Regions from separate parts of the Streptomyces sp. NPDC056128 genome, predicted to be linked through region 2. Evidence: predicted binding sites of a transcription regulator. Region 2 holds the regulator's gene; the other holds the start of a gene.
The links. The regulator HrcA, encoded in region 2, represses chaperone genes, less so after heat shock. The targets are predictions, from matches to a motif close to TTNGCACTCNGNNNNNCNGAGTGCNAA.

Region 1 (5,344 bases), on a different contig from region 2:
CAAGCCGACCCCGAAGCCGTCGAAGACGCGGGACAGCGGCACGGGCGGTACCGGCGGCGGTACCGGCGTGTGCGAACTGATGAGCCCCGCGGGCAACTGCTACGCCGACGGCCAGTTCTGCGCCAAGAAGCACCGCGGCCTGAGCACCCACGGCCGCGGCGGCGAGTACCTGACCTGCGAGCAGGACTCGGGCGGCGTCTGGCGCTGGTCGGACGGCGTCTCCGGCTGACGCCTACGCCACCCGCCGCGCCGCGTACTCCGCGATCTCCGTCATCGGTGGCCGTTCCTCCGTGTCCACGGCGTGGGTGCGGGGCTCGAAGCCCGTGGGGCCGCGTTCGAACTGGGTGAGGGTCGGGCGGACCAGGTGGCCGCGGGCGAGGCGGAGCTGGGCGGTGCGGTAGATGGCGGCGGACATGCGGCCCAGGGCCTGGCCGTCCTGGTGGTGGTGGCGGCGGACGCCGACGTCGACCTGGGCGAGGGCGTCCAGGCCGACCAGGTGCAGGGCGTCGACCAGCATGCCCAGCTCGACGCCGTAGCCGACGGGGAAGGGGAGCCGTTCCAGCAGGGAGCGGCGGGCCGCGTACTCGCCGCCGAGCGGCTGTACGAAGCCGGCCAGCAGCGGCCAGTGCAGGTTGAGCAGCGGGCGGGCCACCAGCTCGGTGACCCGGCCGCCCTGGCCCGGAGTGGTGCCGAGGGGGCGGTCGTACATCGCCTTGACGAGCTGGACGTCCGGTTCGGTGAGCAGCGGGCCGACGATCCCGGAGACGAAGTCGGCGGAGAACTCGCGCAGGTCGGCGTCGACGAAGCAGACGATGTCGCCGCCGGTGACCAGCAGCGAACGCCACAGCACCTCGCCCTTGCCCGGCACCGCCGGGACACGCGGCAGGATCGCGTCGCGGTGCACGACCCGCGCGCCCGCCGCCGCGGCCACCGCCGACGTACGGTCGCTCGACCCGGAGTCCACCACCACGATCTCGTCGACGAGCGGAGCCCGGACCATCAGCTCGCGGCGGATCACCGTGACGATCTCGCCGACCGTCGCCTCCTCGTCGAGGGCCGGGAGCACCACGCTGACCGTCTGCCCGGTGGCCTGTTTGGCGGCCAGCAGCTGCCGGATCGGCCGGTCCCCGGCGGACCAGGAACGCGCGCTCAGCCAGCGCTCGACTTCTTCCAGCACGGTCCCAGGGCTCCTTCGTGATCAGTTGTGATCCATCTCGCGGTACGGACGACTATCTCAACCGTCCTGGCCTTCGGTTACAGTCTTGAACAACGCGCAGGACCACCGCATGCCGGGGTCGCCGCGCGTACCAGCGAAAAACAACTTCATACCGCTCATCCAGAGGGGCAGAGGGATACGGCCCGTTGAAGCCCCGGCAACCCTCCAGTCGGTTCTTGTCACACAGACGTGGCGAGGCTCCCGACTAGGGAAGGTGCCAAATCCGTCTCACGGCGAGATGCGTCGTGAGGAAGATGAGGAGAAAGGGCCTCGCCTCCATGGCTGTGCAGACTGCCGAAACCTCCACGAACACCCCGGGCGCCACCGACACCACCGTCGACCTCGGCCCCGCCGCCGCCCTGAGCTGCCGGGAGTGCGGCCACCGGGTCCCGCTCGGCCCGCTCTTCGCCTGCCAGGAGTGTTTCGGCCCGCTGGAGATCGCCTACGACTTCTCGGCCTACGACACCGAGGAACTCCGCAAGCGGATCGAAGCGGGCCCCGCCAACATCTGGCGCTACGCCCCCCTGCTGCCCGTCCCCGCCGACGTGGCCGACAAGCCGAACATCAACCCGGGCTGGACCAAGCTGGTCAAGGCCGACAACCTGGCCCGCGAGCTGGGCGTCACCGGCGGTCTCTACGTCAAGGACGACTCCGGCAACCCGACGCACTCCTTCAAGGACCGCGTCGTCGCCCAGGCCCTGGAGGCCGCCCGCGCCTTCGGCTTCACCACCCTCTCCTGCTCCTCCACCGGCAACCTCGCCGGTGCCGTCGGCGCCGCCGCCGCCCGGGCCGGCTTCCGCTCCTGCGTGTTCATCCCGCACGACCTGGAGCAGGGCAAGGTCGTCATGGCCGCCGTCTACGGCGGCGAGCTGGTCGGCATCCAGGGCAACTACGACGACGTGAACCGCTTCTGCTCCGAGCTGATCGGCGACCCGGCCGGCGAGGGCTGGGGCTTCGTCAACGTCAACCTGCGGCCGTACTACGCCGAGGGCTCCAAGACCCTCGCGTACGAGATCTGCGAGCAGCTCGGCTGGCGGCTGCCCGACCAGATCGTCGTCCCGATCGCCTCCGGCTCCCAGCTCACGAAGATCGACAAGGGGCTGCAGGAGCTGATCAAGCTCGGGCTGGTCGAGGACAAGCCGTACAAGATCTTCGGCGCCCAGGCCGAGGGCTGCTCGCCGGTGTCCACGGCGTACAAGGCCGGCCACGACGTCGTACGCCCGCAGAAGCCGGACACCATCGCCAAGTCGCTGGCCATCGGCAACCCCGCCGACGGGCCCTATGTCCTGGACATCGCGCGGCGTACCGGCGGTGCGGTGGAGGACGTGACCGACGCGCAGGTCGTGGACGCGATCAAGCTGCTCGCCCGGACCGAGGGCATCTTCGCGGAGACCGCCGGTGGTGTGACGGTGGGGGTCACCAAGAAGCTGGTCGAGAGTGGCTTGCTGGACCCGTCGCTCACCACGGTCGTCCTCAATACCGGTGACGGTCTGAAGACGTTGGACGCGGTGGCGGACACGGGGCTGACTGCGACCATTCGTCCCAACCTCGACTCGTTCCGTGAGGCCGGCCTCGAGTAAGACAGCTTGTACGTCGTCTGCGGGCTGGTGGGGGCTGGTCGCGCAGTTCCCCGCGCCCCTAGGTAAGTCAACTTGACCGGAGGTTCAAGTGAGCGTCAACGTCCGCATCCCTACCATCCTGCGCACCTACACCGGTGGCCAGGCCGAGGTCAGTGCCGAGGGTGCGAATCTCGGTGAGGTCATCTCCGACCTGGAGAAGAACCACACCGGTATCGCCGCCCGCGTCCTGGACGACCAGGGCAAGCTGCGCCGCTTCGTCAACGTCTACGTCAACGACGACGACGTGCGCTTCGAGCAGGGCCTGGAGACCGCCACCCCGGACGGCGCGGGCGTCTCCATCATCCCGGCGGTCGCCGGCGGCTGATCACGCCGTTGGTTACCGCTGGTAATCGTGGTGACGCAGAGTTCATCGAATTGCCCCCTCCGTAAGAGAAGCGGAGGGGGCAATTCCATTGGATTGAGCGCGGTAGAGTTGGGGAACACGCTCCCGATCAAGGCATCGGGAACCTTGAATTCCTGCCGCCCGCCCGACAAGAAACAGCCAAAGTGTGGGTGTGTTTCGCGGCTTTTGTGACTTTTGTGTGCCCCGACTTGACCCACATTCAGGGGAAAGCTCGTCATATTCCGGACCGGGTACGTCCAGATTTCTCGTCCGATTGACCTGTTGCAGACGGCAGTTGGACAGATACATTCAGCCGCGGTCGACGCGTTCCGGCGCACGCCCCCAGTCGTGGGGGGTGAGGTCTGACCCGGGTCCGCGAAGTGCGGATCTGTGCAAGGGCCAGTAATAGGGGAGTTAGGCATGGCTCAGGGCACCGTCAAGTGGTTCAACGCGGAGAAGGGGTACGGCTTCATCGCGGTCGACGGTGGTGCGGATGTTTTCGTCCACTACAGCGCGATTCAGATGGACGGCTACCGCACCCTCGAAGAAGGCCAGCGGGTCGAGTTCGAGATCTCGCAGGGTCAGAAGGGCCCGCAGGCCGACATGGTTCGCCTCAGCGCCTGAGACGTTCGGCCACCGCAAGTAAACGGTTCTTCTCCGAAGGGCCCGCACCTCCCCGGAGGTGCGGGCCCTTCGGGCTGCCCGGACCCGGGGCGCGCCCGGTGTTCGCGGGTGGCTGAGCGGGCGGCCGGATCCCCCGGAGGCGCTTGCACTCGATGGGGTCGAGTGCTAATCATTGGCGTTAGCACTCTGAAGGTGAGAGTGACAACGAAGGACCGGGTCGGTGAGGCCCGCAGGCCGGGTGGGGAAGGAACCACGAGGTCGGCGAGCCGTCCGTCGCGGGCGCGGGCGCGGTCCGAAGGAATCACCCCCAGTCCTGGAGGGACCACTTCACATGGCCAAGATCATCGCGTTCGACGAGGAGGCACGGCGCGGCCTCGAGCGCGGCATGAACCAGCTCGCGGACGCCGTCAAGGTGACGCTCGGCCCCAAGGGCCGCAACGTCGTCCTCGAGAAGAAGTGGGGCGCCCCCACGATCACCAACGATGGTGTCTCCATCGCCAAGGAGATCGAGCTCGAGGACCCGTACGAGAAGATCGGCGCCGAGCTGGTCAAGGAAGTCGCCAAGAAGACGGACGACGTCGCCGGTGACGGTACGACCACCGCGACCGTTCTCGCCCAGGCCCTGGTCAAGGAAGGCCTGCGCAACGTCGCGGCCGGCGCCAACCCGATGGCCCTGAAGCGCGGCATCGAGAAGGCCGTCGAGGCCGTCTCCGCCGCCCTGCTCGAGCAGGCGAAGGACGTCGAGACCAAGGAGCAGATCGCCTCCACGGCCTCCATCTCCGCCGCCGACACCCAGATCGGCGAGCTGATCGCCGAGGCCATGGACAAGGTCGGCAAGGAAGGCGTCATCACCGTCGAGGAGTCCCAGACCTTCGGTCTGGAGCTGGAGCTCACCGAGGGTATGCGCTTCGACAAGGGCTACATCTCGGCGTACTTCGCCACCGACATGGAGCGTATGGAGGCGTCGCTCGACGACCCGTACATCCTGATCGCCAACTCCAAGATCGGCAACGTCAAGGACCTGCTGCCGCTCCTGGAGAAGGTCATGCAGTCGGGCAAGCCGCTGCTGATCATCGCCGAGGACGTCGAGGGCGAGGCCCTGTCGACCCTGGTCGTCAACAAGATCCGCGGCACCTTCAAGTCCGTCGCCGTCAAGGCCCCGGGCTTCGGTGACCGCCGCAAGGCCATGCTCGGCGACATCGCCATCCTCACGGGCGGCGAGGTCATCTCCGAGGAGGTCGGCCTCAAGCTGGAGAACGCGTCCCTGGACCTCCTGGGCCGCGCCCGCAAGGTCGTCATCACCAAGGACGAGACCACCATCGTCGACGGCGCCGGCTCGACCGACCAGGTCAACGGCCGCGTCAACCAGATCCGCGCCGAGATCGAGAACAGCGACTCGGACTACGACCGCGAGAAGCTCCAGGAGCGCCTGGCGAAGCTGGCCGGCGGCGTGGCCGTCATCAAGGCCGGTGCCGCCACCGAGGTCGAGCTCAAGGAGCGCAAGCACCGCATCGAGGACGCCGTTCGCAACGCGAAGGCGGC
Region 2 (5,344 bases):
CACGAGTTCGGGCCCCGGCCCCCGGAGGACGACCTGGCGCTGCTGGTGCTCCAGGCCGAGTAGCGGCGGGCCGGGTCGTCGCTGGCCGGGTCGTCGCTGGCCGGGTCGTCGCGGCCCAGCGGCCGCAGGACGGGCAACCGTTCCCGTACGGGACAATGGAACGCATGCCCTCCGCACTCCCCGACGGCGAACCCGTCCCCGCCGACGGTGCCCTGCCCGCGTCCGCGCTCGCCGGGGCCGCCGACCGCCCCCTCGGCTTCTACCTGCACGTGCCCTACTGTGCGACCCGCTGCGGCTACTGCGACTTCAACACCTACACCGCGACCGAGCTGCGCGGCACCGGCGGCGTCCTCGCCTCCCGCGACAACTACGCCGGGACACTCGTCGACGAGGTCCGCCTGGCTCGCAAGGTGCTCGGCGACGACCCGCGCGAGGTCCGCACGGTCTTCGTCGGCGGCGGCACGCCCACCCTGCTGCCCGCCGGGGACCTGGTGCGGATGCTGGGCGCGATCCGCGACGAGTTCGGCCTGGCGCCGGACGCGGAGGTGACGACGGAGGCCAACCCCGAGTCGGTCGACCCCGCCTACCTGGCCACCCTCCGCGAGGGCGGCTTCGACCGGATCTCCTTCGGCATGCAGAGCGCGCGGCAGCACGTCCTGAAGGTCCTGGACCGCACGCACACCCCCGGCCGCCCCGAGGCGTGCGTCGCCGAGGCCCGCGCCGCCGGATTCGACCACGTCAACCTCGACCTGATCTACGGCACCCCCGGCGAGTCCGACGACGACTGGCGGGCCTCCCTCGACGCCGCGCTCAGCGCCGGACCCGACCACGTCTCGGCGTACGCCCTGATCGTCGAGGAGGGCACCCAGCTGGCCCGGCGCATCCGGCGCGGCGAGGTCCCGATGACCGACGACGACGTGCACGCCGACCGGTACCTGATCGCCGAGGAGACCCTCTCGGCGGCGGGCTTCGACTGGTACGAGGTGTCGAACTGGGCCACCTCCGACGCCGGTCGCTGCCGCCACAACGAGCTGTACTGGCGGGGTGCCGACTGGTGGGGTGCGGGGCCGGGAGCCCACTCCCACGTGGGTGGCGTGCGCTGGTGGAACGTGAAGCACCCCGGGGCGTACGCCGGGGCGCTGGCGGCGGGGAAGTCGCCGGGGGCCGGGCGGGAGATCCTCACGGACGAGGACCGGCGTGTGGAGCGCGTCCTGCTGGAGCTGCGGCTGCGGGAGGGGGTGCCGTTGTCGCTGCTGCGGGAGGCGGGGCTCGCGGCGTCCCGGCGGGCGCTGTCCGACGGGCTCCTCCAGGAGGGGGCGTATGGGGAAGGGCGCGCGGTGCTGACGCTGCGCGGGCGGTTGCTGGCGGATGCGGTGGTGCGGGATCTGGTGGACTGAACAGCCTGTTTCGCCCCCGCCGCCCCTACCCGTCCCGTCCCGGGGGCGCTGCCCCCGGACCCCCGCTCCTCAAACGCCGGAGGGGCTGAAATGCAGCCGGACAAGGCTGAGAACTGCCGGTCAAGGCTGAGAACTACGCGGTCGCGGTCACGAAGTCGATCAGTTCCTCCACCCGGCCCAGCAGCTCCGGCTCCAGGTCCTTGTACGAGTTGACCCGGGCCAGGATCGCCTGCCACACCGCCCCGGTGTTGTCGGAGGGCCAGCCCAGGGCCCGGCACACCCCCGTCTTCCAGTCCTGTCCCCGCGGCACCCGCGGCCACGCGTCGATCCCCACGGACGACGGCTTCACCGCCTCCCAGATGTCGATGTAGGGATGGCCCACGACCAGGGCGTGCTCGCCCGTCACCGCCTCCGCGATGCGGGACTCCTTCGAACCCGGCACCAGGTGGTCCACCAGGACGCCGAGCCGCGCGTCCGGCCCCGGGGCGAAGTCCGCGACGATCGACGGGAGGTCGTCCACGCCCCCCAGGTACTCCACGACGACGCCCTCGACGCGCAGGTCGTCGCCCCAGACCTTCTCGACCAGCTCGGCGTCGTGCCGCCCCTCGACGTAGATGCGCCCGGCGCGCGCCACCCGGGCGCGTGCGCCGGGGACGGCGACCGAACCGGACGCCGTGCGGGAGGGGCGTACCGGGCCGGACGCGGGCCGCACCAGCGTCACCACGCGCCCCTCCAGCAGGAAGCCGCGCGGCTCCATCGGGAACACCCGGTGCTTGCCGAAGCGGTCCTCCAGCGTCACCGTGCCCGCCTCGCAGCCGACCACCGCGCCGCAGAACCCGGTGCTGGGCTCCTCGACCACCAGGCCGGGGTCGGCGGATACCTCGGGTACGGGCTGCGACTTCTTCCACGGAGGGGTCAGGTCGGCGGAGTACTGGCGCATTCTGCCGACGATACGAGGAATCCGCCGTCCGTGATCAGTGCGACACGCCGAAACGCGCGGCCAGCGCGTCCCGTTGGGCCCGGACGAACGCCGCGTCCACCACCGCTCCGTGACCGGGGACGTACCGCGCGTCCGCGCCGCCCAGGTCGAGCAGCCGGTCCAGGGCCGCGGGCCAGTGCGACGGTACGGCGTCGGGGCCCGCCTGCGGCTCGCCGGACTCCTCGACCAGGTCGCCGCAGAACACCACCTCCGGGTCGCCCGGCACCAGCACCGCGAGGTCGTGGCCGGTGTGCCCGGGGCCCACGTTGGCGAGCAGGACCTGCCGCCCGCCGCCCAGGTCGAGCGTCCACTCGCCGCAGACCTCGTGCGGGACGCGGACCAGCGCGTCGACCGCCTCCTCCGCCCGCCGCTCGTCCAGCCCCTCCGCCACCGCGTCCGCGCGCAGCGCCTCCCGCCCGTGTCCGCCCGGCGCGAACACCGCGTCGGTGCCCACCGCGCCGTAGACCTCCGCGCCCGCGAACGCCGCGGCGCCGAGGACGTGGTCGAAGTGCGGGTGGGTCAGCGCGAGATGCGTCACACGGTGCCCGGCCAGCCGCTGCGCCCCCGCGCGCAACCGGGCGCCCTCGCCCAGGCTCGATCCCGCGTCGATCAGCAGCACCGCGTCCGTGCCGAGGACCAGCCCGGCCGTGCAGTCCCAGCCCGGCAGCCGGTACCGGCCCACCCCGGCCGCCACCCGCTCCCATCCCAGGTCTTCCCAAGTCACCGTCACGACCACGACGCTATCGCCACACCGTCTCGCCGCACGTCGGCGTGGCCCCGGCCTTGCCGGGGGCGTACCCCACGGCCGTACACTGGGCCGGGGAAGTCTGGCACTCGCGCGCCGTGAGTGCCAGGACGGACCGGCAGGACAGCGGGCGGACGACTTCTGGAGGTGTGCGCGGATGCTCAGTGAACGCAGGCTCCAGGTACTGCGCGCCATCGTCCAGGACTACGTCGGCACCGAGGAGCCGGTCGGGTCCAAGGCCCTCACCGAGCGGCACAACCTCGGCGTCTCGCCGGCCACCGTGCGCAATGACATGGCGGCCCTGGAGGACGAGGGGTTCATCGCCCAGCCGCACACCAGCGCCGGACGCATCCCGACCGACAAGGGCTACCGCCTGTTCGTCGACAAGCTGGCCGGCGTCAAGCCCATGACCGCGCCCGAGCGGCGCGCCATCCAGAACTTCCTGGAGGGCGCCGTCGACCTCGACGACGTGGTGGCCCGCACGGTGCGGCTGCTCGCGCAGCTGACCCGGCAGGTCGCCGTCGTGCAGTACCCCTCGCTGACCCGCTCGACCGTGCGGCACGTGGAGTTGCTGGCCCTCGCGCCCGCGCGCCTGATGCTCGTGCTGATCACGGACACCGGCCGGGTCGAGCAGCGGATGGTCGACTGCGCGGCGCCGTTCGGCGAGGCGTCCCTCGCGGATCTGCGCGCGCGGCTCAACAGCCGGGTCGCGGGCCGTCGTTTCACCGACGTGCCGGGTCTGGTCGAGGAACTGCCGGATGCCTTCGAGGCCGAGGATCGCGGTACGGTCTCCACCGTGCTCTCCACTCTCCTGGAGACGCTGGTCGAGGAGAACGAGGAGCGGTTGATGATCGGCGGCACCGCCAATCTGACCCGCTTCGGGCACGACTTCCCCCTGGTGATCCGGCCGGTGCTGGAGGCGCTCGAGGAGCAGGTCGTGCTCCTCAAGCTGCTCGGCGAGGCGAAGGATCCGGGCGTGACCGTGCGAATCGGTCATGAGAACGCTCATGAGGGACTCAACTCCACGTCCGTCGTGTCGGTGGGCTACGGTTCGGGCGGCGAGGCGGTTGCCAAGCTCGGCGTGGTCGGACCGACCCGCATGGACTACCCGGGAACGATGGGAGCGGTACGCGCAGTGGCACGGTACGTCGGACAGATCCTGGCGGAGTCGTAGGTGGCCACGGACTACTACGCCGTACTCGGCGTACGCCGCGACGCGTCCCAGGACGAGATCAAGAAGGCGTTCCGGAGGCTCGCCCGCGAGCTGCACCCGGACGTCAACCCCGATCCGAAGACCCAGGAGCGGTTCAAGGAGATCAACGCCGCCTACGAGGTGCTGTCGGACCCGCAGAAGAAGCAGGTCTACGACCTCGGCGGCGACCCGATGTCCCAGGCGGGCGGCGGGGCCGGCGGCTTCGGCGCGGGTGGCTTCGGGAACTTCTCGGACATCATGGACGCGTTCTTCGGTACGGCGTCGCAGCGCGGGCCGCGCTCGCGCACCCGCCGCGGCCAGGACGCGATGATCCGCATCGAGGTCGAGCTGGACGAGGCGGCCTTCGGCACGACCAAGGACATCCAGGTCGACACCGCCGTGGTCTGCAACACCTGCAACGGCGAGGGCGCGGCGCCCGGCACGTCGGCCCAGACGTGCGACATGTGCCGCGGCCGCGGTGAGGTCTCGCAGGTCACCCGGTCCTTCCTGGGCCAGGTCATGACGTCGCGGCCCTGCCCGCAGTGCCAGGGCTTCGGCACCGTGGTCCCGACCCCGTGCCCCGAGTGCGCGGGCGACGGCCGCATCCGCTCCCGGCGCACCCTCACCGTGAAGATCCCGGCCGGTGTGGACAACGGCACCCGGATCCAGCTCGCGGGCGAGGGCGAGGTCGGCCCCGGCGGCGGCCCGGCCGGCGACCTGTACGTCGAGATCCACGAGCTGCCGCACTCCACCTTCCAGCGCCGCGGCGACGACCTGCACTGCACGGTCACCATCCCGATGACGGCGGCGGCCCTCGGCACGAAGGTGCCGCTGGAGACGCTCGACGGCATGGAGGAGATCGACATCCGCCCGGGCACCCAGTCCGGCCAGTCGGTCCCGCTGCACGGCCGGGGCGTCACCCACCTGCGCGGCGGCGGCCGGGGCGACCTCATCGTGCACGTCGAGGTCACCACCCCGACCAAGCTCGACCCCGAGCAGGAGCGCGTCCTGCGCGAGCTGGCGGCCCTGCG

Region 1: groL (chaperonin GroEL) is a predicted target of HrcA. The motif match lies at 3,945-3,971, and genes of this name have one in related genera.

The regions. Positions count from the first base shown of each region.
Region 1 covers NZ_JBHJVQ010000026.1:67,976-73,319, reverse strand. Annotated here, with positions in the region: gene ACFC1X_RS31870 (hypothetical protein) at 1-229, shown strand, start outside; gene ACFC1X_RS31865 (glucosyl-3-phosphoglycerate synthase) at 233-1,177, opposite strand; SAM riboswitch class I at 1,330-1,477, shown strand; gene thrC (threonine synthase) at 1,495-2,796, shown strand; gene ACFC1X_RS31855 (MoaD/ThiS family protein) at 2,885-3,160, shown strand; gene ACFC1X_RS31850 (cold-shock protein) at 3,599-3,802, shown strand; gene groL (chaperonin GroEL) at 4,134-5,344, shown strand, end outside.
Region 2 covers NZ_JBHJVQ010000002.1:340,029-345,372, forward strand. Annotated here, with positions in the region: gene ACFC1X_RS05460 (SpoIIE family protein phosphatase) at 1-63, shown strand, start outside; gene hemW (radical SAM family heme chaperone HemW) at 165-1,397, shown strand; gene ACFC1X_RS05470 (DUF3097 domain-containing protein) at 1,531-2,337, opposite strand; gene ACFC1X_RS05475 (MBL fold metallo-hydrolase) at 2,372-3,106, opposite strand; gene hrcA (heat-inducible transcriptional repressor HrcA) at 3,279-4,295, shown strand; gene dnaJ (molecular chaperone DnaJ) at 4,296-5,344, shown strand, end outside.